3 regions of the Oceanobacillus sp. GQ8 genome follow, and region 3 is predicted to be linked to each of the others. Evidence: riboswitches for the same ligand, from Rfam matches in the RefSeq annotation. Region 3 holds a riboswitch; each other region holds the start of a gene.

Region 1 (7,594 bases), on a different contig from region 3:
AGCAATTAAAGAAATGCGTGAGGTTGGAGAACGCATCACTGAACTGGATAAAGAATTAAAAGAAATTGAAGAAACACTTAACATGATTATGCTTTCTATCCCAAATATTCCTCATGAAAGTGTACCTGTGGGAGAAGATGAAGAGGATAATAAAGAAGTGCGCAACTGGGGGGAACGCAAAGACTTTAGCTTTGAAGCACAACCTCATTGGGATATTGCGACAAACCTTGATATCCTTGACTTCGAACGTGCAGCAAAAGTAACAGGAAGCCGATTCGTCTTTTATAAAGGGCTTGGAGCAAGACTAGAGCGTGCTTTATTAAACTTTATGATGGATTTACATGCAGATGAACATGGCTATGAGGAAATGCTTCCGCCATATATCGTCAACCGCACCAGCATGACAGGAACAGGTCAGCTACCTAAATTTGAAGAAGATACCTTTAAGCTAGAAGAGTGGGATTATTTCATGGCTCCTACAGCAGAAGTACCTGTTACGAATTATCATCGTGATGAAATCTTAAATGTAGATGATCTTCCTAAAAAATACGTAGCTTTCAGTGGCTGTTTCCGTTCTGAAGCTGGTTCTGCTGGTAGGGATACACGTGGTCTTATTCGTCAGCATCAATTTAACAAAGTGGAGCTCGTTCACTTTGCTAAACCAGAGGATTCTTATGAGACATTGGAGAACCTGACAGGAAATGCTGAAAAGGTATTACAACTATTACAGTTACCATATCGTGTCATGAGCATGTGTACTGGTGATCTTGGATTTACAGCAGCGAAGAAATACGATATTGAAGTATGGATCCCAAGCCAAAATACGTACCGGGAAATTTCTTCTTGCTCTAACTTTGAAGACTTTCAGGCAAGACGTGCAGGAATCCGTTTCCGCAGAGAAGCAAATGCGAAGCCAGAGTTTGTTCATACTTTGAATGGCAGCGGATTGGCACTTGGTCGTACCGTTGCAGCTATTCTGGAGAATTACCAACAAGAGGATGGCTCTGTCATCGTCCCTTCTGTACTACGTGCCTATATGGGTGGCAAAGAAGCCATTAAATAATTGGATAAGATAAAGAGTAAGGCTGTTTTTCGGTTATCGAAAAACAGCCTTTTCTAGTTGTTCACTCATCGCGAAGATAGTAGATAGATTTTTCCCTCGTAACTCTATGATTGATATTCCCTTTATAGCAAAATTGTACAAAAAAGGCGTAAGTCGGAGTAAAACGACGTAATAAAAGCATGTCTCAAAGAAAACTCTGTTAAATTAAAATTTTACAAACTTTTTATACAGAAATAACTGATTATGGACTTTGAATCAATCCTCCAATAGGTATAACATTAAACTTGCATGCTTGCGATCTAACATGCCGGGGATCGTACCATCAAATATATTGAAATTATAGTAGATAAAATGGAGGTTATTTTTTACAACATGATGAATTTCAAACGAAAAATAGTAGGAATATTTATTGTTTTAATCTTATCTCTTATGATAGCAGGTTGTGGATCAAGTAATGAGGATGCACAAGCAGAAGGAAGTGTTAGTGAAGAATTAGATTATACAATTACCGGTACAGAGCCTGGTGCTGGACAAACTAAGAAGAATGAAGAAGTTTTAGATTCGTACGATAATCTTGCCGGTTGGGAACAGGAATTGTCTTCAGCAGGAGCAATGTTATCCCAATTAAGTAAAGCGATTGATAATAAAGAACCAATTATTTTTAGTGCATGGTCTCCTCATTATAAATTTGCCAAGTGGGATTTAAAATATTTAAAGGATCCCAAAGGTATTCATGGTGATGAAGAAAAGATTACAACGATTGCTAGAAAAGGCCTAAAGGACGAAATGCCTGAAGCTTACACAATTATTGATCGCATACAATTGGAGCTTTCAGATGTAGAAGAAGCATTATTAGAGGCTCAAGAAAAGGAGTATGCTGAAGTAGTAAAGGAGTGGGCTAAGGATAATCAAGAAACAGTTGCAGAATGGACGGAAGGTGTAGACTCTGTGGATGGCACTTCTATTGAAATCGCTCTTTTACCTTGGGATGATGCAATTTTTACAGCAAATGTTGCAAAAAACGCATTAGAACAAAAAGGATTTGATGTGACACTTACCCAAGTTGACCCAGCTATTATGTTTGAGGCTATAGCAACTGGGAGTGCTGATGCATCATTAGCAGTATGGATGCCAGTAACACATGCCGAATTATATAAACAATATGAAGATGATTTTGATGACTTGGGACCAAACTTAGAGGGAGCCAAAACTGGGTTAGCAGTACCAGCTTATATGGATATTGACTCTCTAGAAGATCTAGAACCAAAGGAATAAATCTTGCATAGAAAGAAACCTATCTGTTTGTGGTAATTCAAAGGATAGGGTTCTTTATTTTTTAGTAATCCTTTATTTATGCTAAAAAGTAAAAAAATGAATTGAATAATTTATTAGAAAAAACTGTTGACAGATTGAAAGGCTGGTAGTATTGTAAGTAGCAACAACAAATTAAATATGCATTACTTCTTATTCAGAGAGATGGAGGGACTTGGCCCATTGATATCTCGGCAGCGGACTTTTAATAGTACTGTGCTAAATCCAACAGGCGAATGCGAGCCTGAAAAATAAGAAGAGGATGATCGTACATAGCTGATCCCTTCTTATTTTTATAAGAAGGGATTTTTTAGTTTTACGCGAAACAACTCTTCTTCACGACAAAATTAAATATGCATTACTTCTTATCCAGAGAGGTGGAGGGACTGGCCCATTGATACCTCGGCAACGTGCTTTTAAAGCAACGTGCCAATTCCAACAGACGAAGGTCTGTAAAGATAAGAGGAGGATACTAGCTCATTGCCTCTTCTTATCTTATAAGAAGAGGCTTTTTAATTTGAAACTACAACGAGCAGGAGGAAGTAGATGATTACATTTGATCAGGTTTCAAAAGTATACGGCGAAAAGGCAGAAGGCGTAAAAGCACTGGATAATGTGGATCTCCACATAGAAGAGGGAGAGATATATGGGGTGATTGGGTTTAGTGGTGCTGGAAAAAGCTCGCTCATTCGATGTGTTAATTTACTCGAACAGCCAACATCCGGAACAGTGACCGTGAATGGGCAAAACTTACAAGCACTTTCACCAAAAGAACTACGGGAGGCAAAGCGAAACATTGGGATGATCTTTCAACATTTTAATTTACTTAATTCGAAAACCGTGTTTACCAATGTCGCAATGCCCTTACTTTTAAGCAAAACTCCAAAAAAGGAAGTAACGAAGCGTGTTTATGAACTTCTTGATTTTGTCGGCTTGCGTGACAAGGCTGACAGCTATCCAGACCAACTTTCTGGGGGGCAGAAACAGCGAGTTGGGATTGCCCGTTCTCTTGCAACCCAGCCATCCATTCTTTTATGTGATGAGGCAACATCAGCCCTTGACCCAGACACAACAAATGCTATTTTAAAACTTTTAAAGAAAATTAATCAGGAATACAATATCACCATTTTAATTATCACGCACGAAATGGGCGTAATTAGAGAAATTTGCGATAAAGTTGCTGTGCTGGAAGATGGAAAAGTAGTCGAATCTGGTTCTGTATTTGATGTCTTTTCTCAGCCACAAACGACCACAGCTCATAACTTTGTCAGTACGGTGATGCATGATCAAATCCCAGATTCCGTATATGAGTTAGTAAGAAAACAAGATGCACATAATCAAATTTATCGGATTGTATTTGTTGGCGAGTCTACTGGAACACCGTTGTTGTCGCAAATCGCAAAGCAATACGAGGTAGAGGTAAATGTTCTGTTTGGTAGTATCACAGAATTACAGGGCGTACCATTTGGAAATCTTATCGTGCAATTTGAAGGGGAAGAAAAAGAGATTAATCGTGTCATTATGCATATTCATCAACAAAAAGTAAGTGTAAAGGAAGTGTTAGCAGATGTTGGTTGATTGGCAAACAATAACAGAGGCATTATGGCAAACCATTGTAATGGTCGCAGTCGCCCTATTTTTCTCTATGATTATAGGGTTGGTATTAGGAATTGTCCTTGTTGTGACACGTAAAGGGCACCTATGGGAAAACAAGTATATTTTTACGGTCTTAAATGCAATAGTAAACATATTTCGTTCTATTCCGTTTATCATCCTAATGGTCGCAGTCATTCCATTCACTAGATTAGTTGTTGGAACCTCAATAGGTACTGCCGCAGCTATTGTACCAATGGTGTTATTTGCAGGACCATACATTGCAAGATTAATAGAGAATTCTCTTTTAGAAGTAGATCCAGGTGTGATGGAAGCTGCCCAGTCAATGGGAGCGACACCTTGGCAAATAATCATTCGCTTTCTTATACCAGAAGCTCTTAGCTCCCTCGTGTTAGGGGCGACTATTGCAACAATTGGATTGGTTGGAGCCTCAGCCATGGCAGGAGCAGTTGGTGGTGGCGGATTAGGAGACCTGGCCATTACCTTTGGTTATCAGCGATTCGACACAATGGTGATGCTAATAACAGTAGGAATACTCGTCGTCATGGTTCAAGGATTACAATCCACCGGAAATATTTTATCCAAGAAAATAAGAAGAAGATAAAATCAAAACAAAAGGAGAAGATACAGCATGAAAAAGTTAAGTCTATTATTGTTACTAGTTAGTTTAAGTTTGGTTATCAGCGCCTGTTCTAATGGGGAGGCTGCAACGAAGGTCAAAGTAGGAATTAGTGGCTCTGACACAACTATTTGGGATTATGTAGCAGAAAAGGCCAAGGAAGAAGGAATAGAGGTTGAGATTGTTCGCTTTTCTGACTATGTGCAACCGAACCTAGCACTAGCTGAGGGTGAAATCGATGCAAATGCTTTCCAGACCGTTTCCTATTTTGATGCCTTTATCGAGGAGCATGACCTTGATCTGACTCCAATTGCTACAACGGTTATCGCACCAATGGGTCTTTATTCTGAAAAGCATGATTCCGTAGAAGATATTCCTGAAGGTGGAACGATTGCCTTAGCTAAAGAAGCAACGAATATGGGCCGTGGATTACTTCTTCTAGAGGAAGCTGGATTAATTAAATTGGAAGAAGGATTTGACGGAAATGGGTCGCTGGATAAAATCGTAGAAAATCCGAAGAACCTGAAATTTGAACAGCTTGTAGCGGGTCAGACTCCAAGGGTGTTGCCAGATGTAGATGCATCCATCATAAATAACGGCATTGCAGTGGACGCTGGATTTAGTCCAATGGACGATTCCATATTCCACGAGGATGAAACAGCTACCCCGTATATTAATATTATCGCCGTACAAGACAAAGACAAAGACGATGAAACCTTAAATAAACTAGCAGAAATTTATCAGTCTGATGACGTAGCAGACTTTATTATTGAAGAACGCGATGGAAACTCCATCCCGACATTTGTACCACTAAGTGAAATTGGTCATTAAAAGAGAGAATAGAAGTACAGGATAAAAATAAAAAACGAGGTGGATAAAATGAGTGTTGTTGCCAAAAGTTTAGAAGAAGTGAAGAAGATTATTGTTGATAATATAGAAGAAAATAAACAGAAATACATTCAAGCAAGTCATGATATTCATGATAACCCGGAAATCGGAAACCAAGAGTACTATGCATCTGGTCGCTTAATTGAATTGCTTGTTGAGGAAGGGTTTTTAATAGAAAAAGGGGTAGCAGGACATGAAACAGCATTCGTTGCGAAAAAGAAAAGTGAAAAAGAGGGCTTAAGAATTGGCTTTTTGGCAGAATATGATGCCTTACCAGAAATCGGTCATGCCTGTGGGCATAACTTAATTGGTACCACGAGTGCTGCAGCTGCTATTGCACTTAGTAAAGTATTGGATGAAGTAGGAGGAGAGCTTGTCGTATTAGGTACCCCTGCAGAGGAAGGAGGCCCAAAAGGAAGTGCGAAAGGAAGCTTTGTAAAGGCGGGATTGCTCGAAGATATTGATGCAGCGATTATGATACACCCAGGTGCTGAGACCAATTTAACTGGTCCGAGTCTCGCTGTAGATCCACTTGATTTCGCTTTTCATGGAAAACCAGCACATGCTTCCGCCCATCCAGATAAAGGAATTAATGCTTTAGATGGCGTCATTCAACTATTTAATGGCATTAATGCATTACGACAGCACCTTCCGTCAGATGTTCGCATTCATGGAATTATTACAGATGGTGGAGATGCACCGAATGTAGTACCAGATTACGCCAAAGCAAGATTTTATATTCGAGCTAGTTCTCGAGAGCTTTTAAACGAAGTAACGAAGAAAGTGAAGGGTATTGCACAAGGAGCAGCATTAGCTACAGGCGCTGATGTGAAAGTGATTGCTTTCCAAAATGAAGTAGATAACTTTGTCGTCAACAAACGATTTGACCAAGTATTTAAAGAAATAGCTGAGGAATTGGGAGAGGTAGTAAATACGGAGGAAAGAAAGGCTTTAGGCTCAACAGACGCAGGAAATGTCAGTCAGGTAGTACCAACCATCCATCCGCACATCAAAATTGGCTCGAGCGATCTAATTGGTCATACAGTAGCATTTAGAGAAGCTGCACGCTCCGAACAGGGCGATGAAGCACTTATTAAAGGAGCGAAGGCGTCAGCATTCACTGCGCTACAGCTTCTGACAAATAGTACGTTGTTTGAGGAGATCAAACAAGAGTTTACAGAGCGGACAGGAAAATAATCTTAGACAGCTAGAGGGTTTATTCCCCTTTAGCTGTCTTCATGTTTCTAAATTAAAGACAAGGGCTGGTAATTGAAGTATAATTTCATAGTCACAAGTATTCGAGAGAAGGGAAGCAATGGCGGGTAGTTGTCGATAAAAGCATGAATAGAGGTAACTACCGATGAGAATTATTGTTAGGTTTGCTATGTATCAATTTGTCTTGTTTTCTTTACTTTTTGCCATTAACGTCCCCCTTGATAGATTTATTAGTAAACCGTTTACCTATGTTGACTTTATAGCCACAATTGTCGCTATACTATTCCTTATAATTGGTTATCGTATAGTAAACAAGGTGTATAAAAGGTTTGAAGGTATTGGGTTGCGAACTAAACTATTCATTTCTATTCCAATTGCTCTTGGCTCAATCGTGTTCTTAGCATTGTTGGAGAATCTATTTTTTGGTTAAACTAATTTAGTCTCCATTCTCTTCATTCGCCATCTTTAAATTTTTTGTAGAAAAATAATTGACATCTTTTTTTGAGCATGATATATTATATTCTGTTGCCACGGAGGTATACCCAAGTCTGGCTGAAGGGATCGGTCTTGAAAACCGACAGGCGGGTCAAACCGCGCGGGGGTTCGAATCCCTCTACCTCCTCCATTAATTTAATTAGCGCATAAAATTTGGAGATAAAAAAAACCGTTACCTAGTAGCGGTTTTTTTCTTTACATTAAAATAAGAAGGTTAAACATTGAGATTTCTAGCGTTTCTCTATAAAGTTGGCCACGGCCAGCTCAAGCTCCCAGAGACTAGCGAGACTTCCTTCGCCTCTGCCGCTGTCTCCATCTCCTGTGTCTCAGTCCAGTCCGTACGTCTCTAATCGGGTGCTTGCGCTTTTGTTTATATCTTGACATTTATG
Region 2 (7,594 bases), on a different contig from region 3:
TCCTATACGCAGAAGTAGCAAAGCTACTCGTAGTGGATGATGAAACAATCAACTTGCGTGTGCTAAAAAACATATTAGCCTCCGAACAATATGAAATAACAACTGCTCTTAGTGGAGCAGATGCATTGGAAAAATTAAAAAACGAAACATTCCACTTGCTCATTAGTGATGTCATGATGCCATATATGTCTGGTTATGAATTAGCGAAAAAAGTTAGAGAGCAATACACGCTTTCTGAGTTGCCAGTTCTATTACTAACAGCAAGAAACAGTCCAGAGGATTTGTCTACTGGCTTTGCTTCTGGCGCCAATGATTACATTGTCAAACCGGTGGATCCACTAGAATTAAGGGCTCGCGTAGATGTACTTGTAAAGCTGAAAACTTCCATTGCGGAACATATGCGAATGGAAGCGGCTTGGCTTCAAGCACAAATTAAGCCTCATTTTTTGTTTAATACCTTAAATTCCATTATGTATCTAATGGAAATAGATGAAGAAAAAATGCGGTATGTTTTAGATCATTTCATTCAATTTATCCAAACTAGTTTTGCATTTAAAAATACTGAAGCCCTCGTTAGCCTAGAAGAGGAATTAGCGCTTGTCCATTCCTACATTGAAATTGAAAAGGCGAGGTTTGGTGATCGTGTTAATGTAGAATGGGATGTGGATGCAAGAATTAAAGTGAAATTGCCTCCTCTTTCCATTCAAACATTAGTTGAAAATGCAATAAACCATGGCATTTTAAAACAGTCTGAAGGTGGTACCGTAACAATTAGCATAAAAGCATATAAGGGTTTCACAAGGATTTCTATAATGGATGATGGCGTTGGCATGAACTCTGAACAACAGGTACGCCTCACAAAACATAACCCTAGGGAGCGAAAAAGTGTGGGAATATACAATACAGATAGACGACTAAGACAGTTGTTTGGCGAAGGAATAACTATTAAAAGCGAACAAGCGAAAGGTACCATTGTTTCATTTTTCGTTTCAAGTGATCGGAGCTAGGAGAAACAACCTTACTTCTCCAACAATTTTTCTTCTATTTGCATGATTTCTGTAAGGATTTGTATAAGCTCCGTTCTTTTTCTAACCCCAAACTTACGATATATCTTACTGACATAGTCACGTACTGTTTTTTCTTTTAGCTTTAGATACTCTGCGATCTCTATGTTTTTTTTATTCTTATAAACCAAAAAGGCAATTTCGTTGTCTCTGCGTGACAAAGAAAAATGCTTTCCAAGCTTATGATTGAAAAGTTGCTTTTCAAAAAAATCCTCCGTCCGGATATTGACTAGTAATGTTCTTACAAGTTCTCCTGATACGACATGCTGATCTTCGCACACATTACTAATTGACTGAACGAGACAATGTGGTGTTACATTATTAAGGATAAAGGACACCACACCTATTTTTAATCCATAGAAAATAACATCCTTTCTATTCGAGGATAATACAAACATTAGCTTCATTTCTGGGAAGGAGTTCTTTATTGTTTCAGCTAAGTACAGCCTCTCCTCAGCATAGTGAACTAAAATAAGGTCGGGTTGATCATCTGAGATTATATCCTTTATCTCGCTCTCGTTTTCTACAATTCCTATCAGGTTAATATCAGCTTCTCTCGACACCCTGCTGTACAATTTGTGCGTAGAAACACTTGGTGGACCGATGATTAATAGTTTGACCATATAGACACCTTCTAACGTTGATAAATTACTTAATAAGTTTATCCTTAATTACTGTACAAGTTCTATACATGAAGTGTGCTAAATAAAATGGAAGGGAAGGTCCCTATCCTCCTAAGGAGAATTAGCGATGCGTGGAAAATAGAATTTTTATTTAGTCTAGTAATTTTTACATTTAATTATCACCCTGTTACCAACTCCTCACTTGAAACAGATTATAAAAAGCAAACCCTAGTTTACCCATAGGATTTGCCTTTTTTCGATTCTCTACCCGTCCATTTCTTTTAGGCTAGAAATATTAACTTCTTTTAGTGCTTGGGTAGCGAGCTGGTCTGCCTCCCGATTTTTTTTACGAGAAACGAGTTCAAATTCTACCTCTAAGCCTAGTTTTTCTAGTTTGTCCTCAATACGGTTCGCCCATTTAGCTAGCTCTTTCTCATAGACAGGCCAGTCCTCGCTAAGTTGATTTATAACGACCTGTGAATCCCCAATAATGGTTATAGGCATATGGTGCACACCTAATTCCTCCACTTCCTTTACAGCCAAGTGAAGGGCAGCATATTCCGCCTCATTATTTGATTCAAGCTCTTCTACAAGTGCATTTCTTCGAAGACGGTAAGCTTTTTCATTTTGTTCATAATAAATGGCACATCCTAGGCCCGATTTTCTCGTTTTTAGGTCATAGCCACCGTCAAAGTATATTTTCACATCATGTGGCTCTGTTTTTATCTCTTCCAACTGCTTGCGTAATTCTTTTAAATTCCAGCTATATTCGTGCGTATCAATGAATTGTATATCATTAGCTCTTCCTGTTCTTTCCATGTCTTCTGCTAATAACAATGCTTTTGCCGCACGCATTTCATCTGAGTATAGAACAGTATCTGCACCCTTTGGTGTACGGTAAGTAAATGAAATAATTCCTTTCACCTGCTAACCTCCATTCTCCATATCGCACTTCTTCTCTAGCCTTCCTATATTCCCTAAATTTATGAACGTTAGGCTTCGAGTATCACGAATTATTTCTTTCCCAAAATTATAATACGAGGATAGCACATAGCAGACTATTTCTCCACACTTCCTTATACTTGTTACCATTTCAAATCCCCTGAAAGTCAATTATGTAATAAAAGCCCTATCATGCTTTAGCACAATAGGGCTTAAAAGTGATTATTCTTCAGTCATCCAGCCCGGTTTCCCGAAGCCTTGAAATTCCTCATCAATAATTTGTTCAAATTCATCTGATTCGATAACTTCTTTAATGTCTTTGGCAAATTGCGCATCAAGATCATCTGTATTAACCGCAACAACATTCCGGTAATTATCTGGCATTTCTTCCAGAGCCAGCGCATCCAGCAGATCCATATCGGCAGCAAGGGCAAAGTTTCCTGGAACTGCAGCAGCATCCTCACTATCCACTAGACGTGGCAGTTGTCCTGCTTCCACTTCAACGAATTCAAGATTCTTTGGATTCTCCACAATGTCCTTAATAGAAGCTTTTAATGGGTCTACTTCTTCGCTTATAGTGATTAACCCCTGATCTTGCAACATTAATAATGTTCTAGAAAGATTGGTAGGATCATTTGCAATAGCAATAGTACTTCCCTCAGCAATTTCATCCGTAGTTGCAAAAGTATTAGAATATAAGCCCATTGGCGCTGTAGGAACAGCAATCACAGACGATAGGTCCATATCGTTTTCTTCTGCAAAGGCTTCTAAATAGATCGTATGCTGAAATAAGTTCGCATCAATGTCTCCTCTTGATAAAGCATTGTTTGGCTGTACATAATCGGTAAACTCTTGGTTCTCTACTTCATAGCCCTTTTCTTCTAATAATGGCGCAAGAGCTTTTGTTACCATATCACTGTATGGCCCCACAGTAGCCCCAAATTTAATCGACTTAGACTCACCCTCATTATCCCCTGCTCCAGATTCATCATCCCCACACGCTGCAAGTAAAAGAATACATAATAATGCCGTAATTGATATAAGTGCCTTTTTCATTGTTGTGCCTCCATCATGTTTTTATTTTTTATTTACAGTCTTGGCAATAAAATCACCAAGATATTGAATAAGCTGTACCAACACAATTAATACAATAACTGTTGTAATCATTACCGTGTCGTCATACCGGTAATAGCCATAGCGAATGGCTAAATCACCAATCCCGCCACCGCCAATGGTTCCAGCCATGGCAGAATATCCTATCAAACTAATTGCGGTGATCGTCAACCCACTGATAAGTCCAGGCTTTGTTTCAGGGAGAATAATATCCTTGATAATTAACCATGGAGATGCCCCTACGGCAATAGCAGCTTCGATCACCCCTTTATCAATTTCTCTTGCAGCAGATTCTACAATCCGAGCGTAAAAAGGAATGGCCGCAACCGATAGAGAAACAGAAGCTGCAAGTGGACCAGTAATACGTCCGACGATGATATCTGTAACAGGGAATAGAAAGACAAGCAAAATAATAAATGGTACAGAACGAACTAAATTCACAATGATACCAATTATTCCTTTTGCAATCCGGCTTTCCCAGAATAGTCCTTTGTCTGTTACATACAGCAATATACCGATAGGGAGCCCAAGAATCAAGGCGACGAGTAAGCCTATACCCACCATCAACAAGGTTTCAAAGAAAGCCGTGTTCAACTCAGGAAGGATCTCTATTATTCTATCGAGCATGCTGGATCACCTCCACTTGCTTTAACCGCTCTTCTAAATAATGCTTAGCAGAAGCCACCTCGTCCGTTTCTCCTAACAGTTCCATAATGAAAATGCCTAAAGGCGTCTCTTTTATGTACTCCACCTTGCCGTGAAGGATATTGCCACTGACCTGAAACTTTTGCAGCATATCTGACACTACGGCGTCACTCGCTAAGTTACCGCGAAACTGTAATTGGAGAATGGTACCTTTGCAGGCTTCAAGCAACTTTGCTGGTAAATCAAAGTTCAAAATGGTATCAATGAACTGCTTTGTCAGTTCCTCCTGTGGGTTTGCAAAAATGTTATAAGATGGTCCTTGCTCAATAATTCTTCCATCCTGCATAACAGCACATGTATCACAAATCTCCTTCACTACTTCCATTTCATGGGTTATTAAAACGATGGTGATCCCAAGCTCTTGGTTAATTTTCTTTAATAACTGCAAAATGGATTTTGTTGTGCTCGGATCCAATGCTGAGGTTGCTTCATCGCATAGTAAGACCTTAGGATTGTTTGCAAGGGCTCGCGCAATACTAACACGCTGCTTCTGTCCACCACTTAGTTGTGCAGGGTAATGATTTATTTTATCTGTTAAGCCAACTAATTCAAGCAGCTCCTCTACCCGCTTCTTCCTTTGTGATGGAGCTACTCCAGCCGCCTTTAAGGCAAATGCGATATTATCGAATACGGTTTTAGCTGAGGCTAGATAGAAGCCTTGAAAGATCATGCCGATTGACTGTCGTGCTTCTCGTAACTTCTTTGGGGAAAGCTCTAATAAATTAACACCGTCCACTATTATTTTTCCTGAAGTTGGCCGTTCTAGTATATTCATACAGCGAATTAGGCTACTTTTTCCTGCACCACTATATCCTACAATGCCGTATATTTCTCCCTTAGGTACTTCCAGTGAAACATTATCCACACCAACGACTTGGCCGGACTTTGTTTCATAGACCTTACTTACCTTTTCTACCTTAATCATAACGTTCACTCCAATTCCGCCTGTAAATCCAATCCATCAAAAAACCCCCTTTCATCATGAAAGAGGGTGTCGATTACAAGTATCTCACACTTATCTTTCAGAATGAATCATTCTGAAGGAAGTAGCACCACTCCAAATGGAAGGTTGCTGTGACATCTACGGGCCTTTCCCTCCGTCACTCTAGATAAGAAATATTCATATTGTTAGCATAATGATTATCATAGTCTCTGAATTCCGCTTTGTCAATAGCTAGTTTTAAATATTCCTAGCTTCCCAATTCGAGCTGCGGCTTCAGCAAGTCGATCTTCATCAGCTAGCAATCCAGCTCGCACAAAGCCCTCTCCCGCTTCACCAAAGCCGTTACCTGGTGCTACGACAACATGTGCTTTTTCCAAAAGGAGGTCAGCAAATTCCTCTGATGTATATCCTTCTGGGACAGGAAGCCATGCAAAGAATGTACCGCGTGGCGCTTGAACGTTCCACCCAATTTCCTGCAATTTTTCTACAAACACATTGCGTCTACTCTCATATGTAGCTACTAATTCATCTACAGCCGTTTGATCACCAAGTAAAGCCTTTTCTGCTGCTTGTTGCACAGCGCCAAACAAGCTAACGTATAAGTGATCCTGAATTAGATTAAGGCTTTTTATCACGGAAGTATTTCCAACAGCAAAACCAACACGCCAACCAGCCATATTATACGTTTTAGACAAGGTATACATTTCTACCCCAATATCCTTTGCTCCAGCTGATTGCATAAAACTTTGCGGTTTCTTTCCATCAAAGCCAATAGCCCCATATGCAAAGTCATGTACTACACAGATTTCATTCTGTTTTGCTAATTCAATTGTTTCATCAAAAAATTCCTTGTTTGCAACACCGGCAGTCGGATTGTTTGGATAGTTTAAAAATAGTAACTTTGCTGCTTCAAGGTCAGCTTGATTTAGTTGTTGATAATTTGGTAGAAAATTATTTTTTTCTAACAATGGCATAAAAACTGGATTTGCATTAGCCATGGCAATTCCGGACATGTAATCTGGATAGCCAGGGTCAGGTAATAATGCTGTGTCTCCTGCATTTAACAGGCATTGGCTAATTTCAACCAGTCCTGTTTTGGCACCAAAAAGAATCGCTACCTCTGATTCTGTATCAATATCCACATCGTATTCCCGCTTGTAAAAGGTTGCCACCGCTTCTTTAAGAAAAGCATGACCTGTAAACGGAGAATATTTATGATAGACAGGATTATCCGCTGCTGTCTTTAATTCTTCTACTATATGGTTTGGCGTTGGCAAATCAGGATTCCCCTGGCCAAGATTAATAACATCATGTCCCTCGCTGCTTAATGCTTGTACCTTTTTTACCAATTTGGCAAAAAACTGCTCTGGCAGGCGTTTCAAGGTATCTGATACTGGAAAGCTTTGCACGGTTTTCTCACCTCTAATAATTCTAAAATTCTAATTATCTATGTTAGCCAAATTTACACCGTTTGTAAAGCTACACTTACCAAAGGAACAGGTTAATTGACAGGAAAATGAGGCGATGGGATAATAAGCACCAATAACATCGTGCATTTATATTACGATCAGGCTGGTAGCTTACCCTTGCTTTATAAAGGAGTTGGTTTTATGACATTATCTGTTGCCTTGTTGCAGATAGACATTACATTTGGAGACCCGGTAGCAAATGAAGAAAAGGTAGAAAGCAAGTTTGCAAGTTTTAAAAATAAGAAAGTAGATGTGGTGGTTTTACCCGAGCTTTGGACAACTGGCTATGATCTCACCCGTTTAGAGGAGGTTGCCGACTCTAATGGAGAACGTTCCCTCTCCTTCCTTTCTAGACTTGCCCAGAAATATGACGTGCATCTTGTAGCAGGGTCTGTTGCCAAGCGCACAGAACGTGGCGTAACCAATTCCATGTTCGTTATCAATTCAAATGGTGAACTCGTAAAGGAATATGCAAAAGCGCATCTATTTAGATTGATGGATGAGGAAAAGTATTTGGTTGAAGGTAGTGAGGATGGTATTTTCGAATTGGCCGGAATAAAATCTGCAGGTGTTATTTGCTATGATATTCGTTTTCCAGAATGGATCCGAACACATATGCTTGATAATACGAAGGTTTTATATGTTGTTGCGGAGTGGCCTGCAAAACGAATAGACCATTGGAAAGCCTTGCTAATCAGTAGAGCTATTGAGAATCAATGCTATGTTGTAGCCTGC
Region 3 (7,594 bases):
ATTCAAATGATTCATCAATATCAGGATAAGCAGCCCGTAATTCATGAAACAGCATTTATTGCAAAAGACGCTACTATTATCGGAGATGTGGAGATAGATCAATCAAGCAGTGTTTGGTTTAAGACGATCATTCGTGGGGATGTGGCACCTACTAGAATCGGGGAACGCGTAAACATTCAGGATTTATCTATGCTTCACCAAAGTCCTGGAATGCCTTTAGTTATTGAAGATGATGTAACAGTGGGGCATCAGGTCACCCTACACTCTGCAATCATTAGAGAAAAAGCTTTAATTGGAATGGGCTCCATCATTCTTGATGGTGCAGAAATTGGTACAGGTGCATTTATCGGTGCTGGAAGCCTTGTACCTCCAGGTAAGAAAATCCCTCCCAATACGCTAGCTCTTGGGAGACCTGCCAAAGTAGTACGGAACTTAACGGAAGAGGACCTCGCAGAAATGGAACGAATCCGCAATTCGTATGTGGAAAAAGGACAATATTACAAAGCACATACCACTCTTTAGAGGCAGCAATCTATTGGAGGTATACATAAAGCCTTCATCTTCAGCTATAGATTTATCATCAAGTACCGTGAAAACTCAAAAGCCGAACGGATTTCGAAAAAATAGATGGTTCCCTAAAAGGGTCCTCATCATTTCGAATGACCGTTCGGCTTTACAATTGATCTTTTTCTACTTCTTCTCCATCAATGCTTTTAATTCTACAACTTTATCTGTCTTTTCCCAAGGGAACAGGATATCTGTTCTTCCGAAATGACCATATGCTGCAGTGTTCTTAAAGATAGGTTTCTGCAAATCAAGCATACGGATAATTCCAGCTGGACGTAAATCAAATAGTTTGCGTATTGCATGCACTAACGCTTCTTCAGACACTTTTCCTGTTCCGAATGTGTTTACTGCAATTGAAACAGGTTCAGCTACACCAATAGCATAGGCTAGTTGTACCTCACAAGTCTTGGCAAGTTCTGCAGCTACTATGTTTTTCGCAACATAACGTGCAGCATAAGCAGCGGATCGATCCACTTTCGTTGAATCCTTCCCACTAAATGCTCCACCACCATGACGAGCATATCCACCATATGTGTCCACGATAATTTTTCTACCAGTTAACCCAGCATCTCCTTGTGGTCCACCAATCACAAAGCGGCCTGTTGGATTAATAAAATACTTCGTTGTTTCATCCAAAAGATTCTCTGGTACGACTGGACGAATAACATGTTCAATTAAATCCTTCTCAATTTGCTCTGTTGTGATATCTTGATGATGTTGTGTAGAAATAACAATCGTATCTACTTTTACTGGTTGGTCCTGTTCATCATATTCAACCGTTACTTGTGTTTTTCCATCTGGACGCAAGTAATCTAATACCTTTTCTTTTCTTACATCAGCTAAACGCTTCGCCAATTTATGTGCAAGTGAAATAGGTAATGGCATGAGTTCCTCTGTTTCGTCGCAAGCAAAGCCAAACATAAGTCCTTGGTCCCCTGCTCCAATAGAAGCAATCTCTTCATCGCTCATTTTTCCTTGACGTGACTCTAGTGCCTCGTCTACGCCCCCGGCAATATCAGCAGATTGTTCATCAATTGCAGTCAATACGGCACATGTATCCGCATCAAAGCCATACTTTGCACGCGTATACCCAATTTCTTTAATCGTTTTTCTTACAATAGCCGGAATGTCTACATACGTACTTGTAGAAATCTCTCCCGCAACCAGTACCAAACCTGTTGTAACGGTTGTTTCACACGCCACACGCGCATATGGGTCCTTCTTTAAAATTTCATCTAGAATTGCATCCGAAATCTGATCAGATATTTTATCAGGATGCCCTTCTGTTACCGATTCTGAAGTAAATAAACGACGATTAGCAGCCATAGTGCTTAATCCTCCTTTTGGTTTCTGTTACGGATCTCTGTTCATCAAGTTTTGCTATTTCATAACAAAGGTTTTTATTACAAGAAAAGCGCAGAACGCCCGTTTAGAAACGTAGTGACTGGAGTAACTCAACTGAGATAAAGGAATTACGGTAAGCTTGCGAACCGATAATGACTTATCGTAGGGAGAGTGGCGAAGTCACATAGTTTCTGGGCGATCGGAGCTAGACATCTTTGCAATTTTTTTATAAAAAAAGCCCTTCCTTCAGTAATGAGGAAAGGAGTACCAGCCTTTCGCTCTTATTGTTCAAGGAAATTTCCTTGCACCAGGTTAGCACCTTTTCACCGATGTGATGGTTGCTGGGTTTCATCGGGGCTGTCCCTCCACCTACTCTGAATAAGAGAGTATCCGCTCGAAATTTAGCTTATCGAATGAGAACTGACATGTCAACTATTTTTGGTTCGTAACAAGGTTTGCGAAAATTTCATATGATTAGATTAGATGTTTAGTATGGACTATTAAATTGAATGTGTTATACTAATAATCACATTAAGGCAACGTAATACAACACATTACCAAAGGTAGGTGCAGTGAAGTGAAAATGGTAGAAAAAAACCCTTGTACTGAATTAGAGCAGCATACTCCGATCCTGGATAATGAATCTGTCCCACGGCTTATCGAGATAATCTTAGCAAAAAGGGAAGCAGTTTTAACCTCCACAGGTGCAATTAGAGCTACCACTGGTAAATATACCGGGCGCTCTCCAAAGGACAAATTTATTGTTCGTGACGCAGTTAGTGAATCTAAGATCGATTGGGGTCAAGTCAACCAATCAATTGATGAGGATGCTTTTGAAAAATTATACAAAAAAACAACGGAATACTTGAGGAACCAGAAAGAAATATATAGATTCAAAGGATTTGCTGGGGCAGATGAAGTCTCCCGCCTGCCAATCCAAGTAGTTTCCGAATATGCTTGGCACAGCTTGTTTGCAAGGCAGCTTTTCATAACCCCAACAGAGGAAGAGCTCGCAAACCACCAAGCAGAATTTACCGTCCTATCTGCACCGGGATGTTTAGCAGATCCTGATACAGACAGTACTAATTCGGAAACGTTTGTTATCGTTTCATTTAAAAAGCGAGTTATTCTAATTGGTGGCACAGAATATGCGGGAGAAATAAAAAAATCAATTTTTTCCGTGATGAATTATCTGTTGCCACAACAAGATATTCTTCCCATGCATTGTTCTGCCAACGTTGGGGAGGAGGGAGATGTTGCTTTGTTTTTTGGGTTATCTGGAACAGGCAAAACAACCCTATCCGCTGACCCTGACAGAAAATTAGTCGGGGATGATGAACATGGCTGGAGTAATAATGGTATATTCAATATAGAGGGCGGTTGTTATGCTAAATGCATCAATCTCTCCGAAGAAAAAGAACCACAAATTTATAATGCCATACGATTTGGCTCCGTTTTGGAAAATGTCATGCTTGACTCTGAGAATGATATGCCAGACTATTCTAATACGTTCCTAACAGAAAACACACGAGCTGCTTATCCTATTGAACATATGGACAATGTTATGGTCCCAAGTATTGCTGGCCATCCAAATACCATTATCTTTTTAACTGCAGATGCCTCTGGAACTTTGCCGCCAATTAGTAAATTAACGAATGAACAGGCGATGTATCACTTTCTCAGTGGTTACACGAGCAAGCTTGCTGGAACGGAACGCGGAGTAACTAAACCCCAAGCAACTTTCTCGGCCTGCTTTGGTTCTCCATTTTTGCCGCTCCCCCCTTCTGTCTATGCAGAAATGCTTGGAAAAAAGATTGAGGAACATTCAGCGACTGTATTCTTGATAAATACTGGCTGGACTGGCGGCTCATACGGTAATGGTGGCGAACGTATTAAATTATCCTACACAAGAGCAATGGTATATGCAGCACTGAAAGGCGAATTAAATAATACAGAAACCGTTCTCGATGAAATATTCGGATTAGAAATTCCACATCATGTTCCAGGGGTGCCCGAGCAGCTCCTAGTGCCTGCCAATACTTGGTCAAACATTGCAGCTTATCAAAAAGCAGCCGAGGAACTTGCAATGAAGTTCCACAGAAATTTTGAAAAGTTCACGGAAGCTAGTAATGCGATTAAGCAAGCTGGACCTAGATACCAAAATCACATGTAACCATTATTTCCAAGAAAGTTTATATACGTTTTTCAGCGGTCTCTAAAAGGAGGCCGTTTTTTTATGCACTTATGTCATAGGCCTTCACACATTTTAGGCGAATGCATAAAATGTTTTGACATAACTATCCATTTAAACTAAGGGGGGTCAAATAAATGAAAAAATTAATTAAAATGACGCTTATTGTTGCTTTATTGCCACTCATTTTGCTCGGATGCAACCAAAGCAGCACTTCCTCCATAAAACTTGCTGAAGTAACTCGCTCCTTGTTTTATGCACCACAATACGTCGCGTTGGAAAAGGGCTATTTTGAAGAGGAAGGGTTGGATGTAGAACTACAGACAACATGGGGTGGCGATAAAACCATGACGGCACTTCTTTCCGACGGAGCTGACATTGCATTGGTCGGTTCGGAAACATCCATTTATGTTTACGCACAAAACTCAAAGGACCCGGTAATCAACTTTGCTCAGTTAACACAGACAGATGGCACATTTCTTGTGGCGAAAGAACCAAAACCTGACTTCGAGTGGGAAGATTTAAAGGGTAGTACATTTTTAGGCCAACGAAAAGGCGGCATGCCTCAAATGGTTGGTGAATTTGTGTTAAAGAATCATGGCATTGATCCCAAAAATGATTTGGATCTTCAGCAGAACATTGATTTTGCTAACATACCTGGTGCCTTCGTTTCAGGAGACGCAGAGTATGTTCAATTATTTGAACCGACAGCAAGCACATTCGAAAAAGAAGGCAATGGACATATTGTAGCCTCTTTTGGAGAAGAATCCGGCAATGTACCATACACCGTCTTTATGACCAAGCAAAGCTATCTTGATGAAAATGAAGAAGAAGTACAAAAATTCACTCGTGCTGTTTACAAAGCACAGCAGTGGGTTGAACAAAATAGTGCAGAAGAAATCGCCAGTGTTATACAGCCTTATTTCGAGGATACGGAGCTAGATTTATTAGCCTCCTCTATCGAGAGATACAAGGGGCAGCTATCCTTTGCTACAAATCCAATACTGGATAAAGAAGAATGGGATAACTTGAAAGCTATTATGGAGGAAGCAGGAGAACTTCCAGCTGATATTCCATATGAAGATCTTGTAAATACAACCATTGCAGAAGAAATTATCAATGATTAGGGAGGATGGTCAAATGTCATTTCTTACATTAGATCATGTAACCCATCATTATTTTTCAGCAAGTAGTTATACAAAAGCGCTAAAGGATATCTCTCTTTCCATTAAGCAGGGGGAATTCGTCGCGTTACTTGGTCCTAGCGGTTGCGGAAAATCAACGCTTCTTTCCATTATAGCAGGGATTGTAGAGCATACTTCAGGGAATGTTTTTCTGGAGAACACGCCAATAAAGCCGTCTGATAAAGCTATTGGTTATATGCTACAACAAGATTATTTGTTTCCCTGGAAGACCATTCTTGAAAATGTGATGATTGGCCCTAAGATCCACCGAAGTAATGACCCAGCAATCCGTACGAAAGCGGAAATGTTATTAAAACAAGTAGGACTTACTGGCATTTCAGACGATTACCCAGCTTCATTATCAGGTGGGATGCGTCAACGAGTCGCACTTGTAAGAACATTACTTAATGACCCGAAAATCCTACTTCTTGATGAACCTTTTTCTGCATTAGATTATCAAACTAAACTTAAGCTTGAAGACCTTGTCTCTACTACTTTAAAGGCGTTCAACAAAACAGCTATCCTTGTCACACACGACATTGGAGAAGCGATTGCAATGGCAGACAGAATCTTTGTAATGGAAGCCAACCCTGGTATGATTTCAAAAGTATTTGAAGTCCCGATCGAACTACGGCAGGAAGCTCCTTTTTCTGTACGAAAACACCCTAAATATCAAATGCTATTTGATAAAGTATGGGAAGAACTGGAAGATAAAGAAGGGAACACTGCAGAATGAAAGGTGGTGAGAGAAGAGAATGGCGCCCGAAACAAACACAGATAATCAATTATTTCAACGACATAAATATAAGTTAAAAAGAGAAAAGAGAATTGTTATCACTTGGCAGCTGCTCCTATTACTTGCTTTTATTGGGTTTTGGGAGATTGCCAGCAGACTCTATTGGATTGATCCACTACTCTTCAGCTCTCCTTCTGAGGTTATCCAGGTTCTTTTCTCTAACATGGCGGATGGCTCCATAGTAAAACATATTCAGATAACCTTATTTGAAACAATTGCCGGGTTTATTATCGGTACACTTGTCGGTATATTATTTGCGAGTGTTTTATGGTCTTCTACACGATTTTCGAAAATCATGGATCCATATCTTGTTATTATGAATGCCATGCCCAAAGTTGCTTTGGGACCGATTTTAATCGTTGCACTTGGTACGGGTTATGTTTCCATTATTGCGATGGGAGCGCTCATTTCAGTTATCATCACGACATTAGTAATTTATAACGCATTCAATGAGGTAGATCCCAATTATGAAAAAGTACTGAAAAGCTTTGGGGCAACACGGTGGCAGCAATTTAAAGAAGCGATATTTCCCGCCACCCTTCCTGCTATGATCTCGACGTTGAAAGTAAATGTTGGTCTTTCCTGGGTTGGTGTTATTGTAGGGGAATTTCTTGTCGCAAAACAAGGATTGGGATATTTAATTATTTATGGCTTTCAGGTTTTTGATTTCTCACTTGTTCTTTCAAGTCTCGTACTTATTGCTATCTTTGCAGCAATTATGTATAAGGTCGTGGAAAAATTAGAGGGATGGCTCATAAAAAGTAAAACCTAATTAAAAAATCGCCTATTATTTAGATAGGCGATTTTATAATGTAACGTTTATGTAGTCGATACAATGATATAAGACATCATCTTTCATAATAAAACTGAATGCTTTACTTTGCCTTATATTGTTAGGCAAATTGTCTAATAGCTTAGGACCTTCCGTCTCATAATACGTTTTTCTAGGAAGCAAAGAATCTACTGCCGCAAAATAAACATTTTTTGCAACATGCTCCCTTTTTCCATAAACATAATACTGTCCTACATAGTGTAATTGCTTAATCATTCCACCTGTTTCTTCCATTACTTCTCGCTCAGCTGCCTGTTCGGCTGTTTCTCCCTTTTCAACTTTACCACCAGGGAACTCCAAGCCTCTTTCTTTATGTTTAGTAAGTAACCATTTATCCCGATATTTGCAAATAACCCAAACATGCCTTGGATCATTTGAAAAGGGGTGGTTTTGAAAGGATAGCTTCACCTCATTATTGTAATAATCTTTAAATGTAAACATCGTTTCAACTACCTTCATCTACTGTCTATAATAAACTTAAGAAATAGTGACATTTCCTATTTTCCATTGTTTGTCGTAAACAAATTCGATTTCAATTGTATAGGCGCCATGTAATGCTGTTTCATTTTGCTGTTTCATTTTAACAAGGCCATTATCTAATTGTACCATATCATATGGGTTTTCTGCTATAAACCAAGGAGGTGTCTCAGTTGGTAGGATATATAGACCATCTGCCTTTT

What was found. A riboswitch is a leader RNA that binds a small molecule or an ion and turns the genes downstream of it on or off. The one in region 3 is predicted to bind S-adenosylmethionine.
Region 1: another riboswitch for S-adenosylmethionine. It lies ahead of AC6CHS_RS05405 (methionine ABC transporter ATP-binding protein); the one in region 3 lies ahead of metK (methionine adenosyltransferase).
Region 2: another riboswitch for S-adenosylmethionine. It lies ahead of AC6CHS_RS12620 (methionine ABC transporter ATP-binding protein); the one in region 3 lies ahead of metK (methionine adenosyltransferase).

The regions. Positions count from the first base shown of each region.
Region 1 covers NZ_JCAXEV010000002.1:74,810-82,403, reverse strand. The annotation lists gene serS (serine--tRNA ligase) at 1-1,063, shown strand, start outside; gene AC6CHS_RS05410 (glycine betaine ABC transporter substrate-binding protein) at 1,439-2,338, shown strand; SAM riboswitch class I at 2,525-2,632, shown strand; SAM riboswitch class I at 2,737-2,839, shown strand; gene AC6CHS_RS05405 (methionine ABC transporter ATP-binding protein) at 2,921-3,952, shown strand; gene AC6CHS_RS05400 (methionine ABC transporter permease) at 3,942-4,592, shown strand; gene AC6CHS_RS05395 (MetQ/NlpA family ABC transporter substrate-binding protein) at 4,620-5,438, shown strand; gene AC6CHS_RS05390 (M20 family metallopeptidase) at 5,487-6,692, shown strand; gene AC6CHS_RS05385 (hypothetical protein) at 6,856-7,140, shown strand; tRNA gene AC6CHS_RS05380 (tRNA-Ser) at 7,243-7,335, shown strand.
Region 2 covers NZ_JCAXEV010000004.1:41,628-49,221, forward strand. The annotation lists gene AC6CHS_RS12595 (hybrid sensor histidine kinase/response regulator) at 1-1,007, shown strand, start outside; gene AC6CHS_RS12600 (LuxR C-terminal-related transcriptional regulator) at 1,019-1,687, opposite strand; gene AC6CHS_RS12605 (reverse transcriptase-like protein) at 1,952-2,611, opposite strand; gene AC6CHS_RS12610 (MetQ/NlpA family ABC transporter substrate-binding protein) at 2,852-3,685, opposite strand; gene AC6CHS_RS12615 (methionine ABC transporter permease) at 3,707-4,369, opposite strand; gene AC6CHS_RS12620 (methionine ABC transporter ATP-binding protein) at 4,359-5,372, opposite strand; SAM riboswitch class I at 5,460-5,563, opposite strand; gene AC6CHS_RS12625 (pyridoxal phosphate-dependent aminotransferase) at 5,615-6,799, opposite strand; gene AC6CHS_RS12630 (carbon-nitrogen family hydrolase) at 7,001-7,594, shown strand, end outside.
Region 3 covers NZ_JCAXEV010000003.1:703,751-711,344, reverse strand. The annotation lists gene AC6CHS_RS12365 (gamma carbonic anhydrase) at 7-522, shown strand; gene metK (methionine adenosyltransferase) at 691-1,893, opposite strand; SAM riboswitch class I at 2,190-2,296, opposite strand; gene pckA (phosphoenolpyruvate carboxykinase (ATP)) at 2,495-4,084, shown strand; gene AC6CHS_RS12350 (ABC transporter substrate-binding protein) at 4,240-5,229, shown strand; gene AC6CHS_RS12345 (ABC transporter ATP-binding protein) at 5,243-6,022, shown strand; gene AC6CHS_RS12340 (ABC transporter permease) at 6,042-6,854, shown strand; gene ytkD (RNA deprotection pyrophosphohydrolase) at 6,888-7,373, opposite strand; gene AC6CHS_RS12330 (hypothetical protein) at 7,392-7,594, opposite strand, start outside.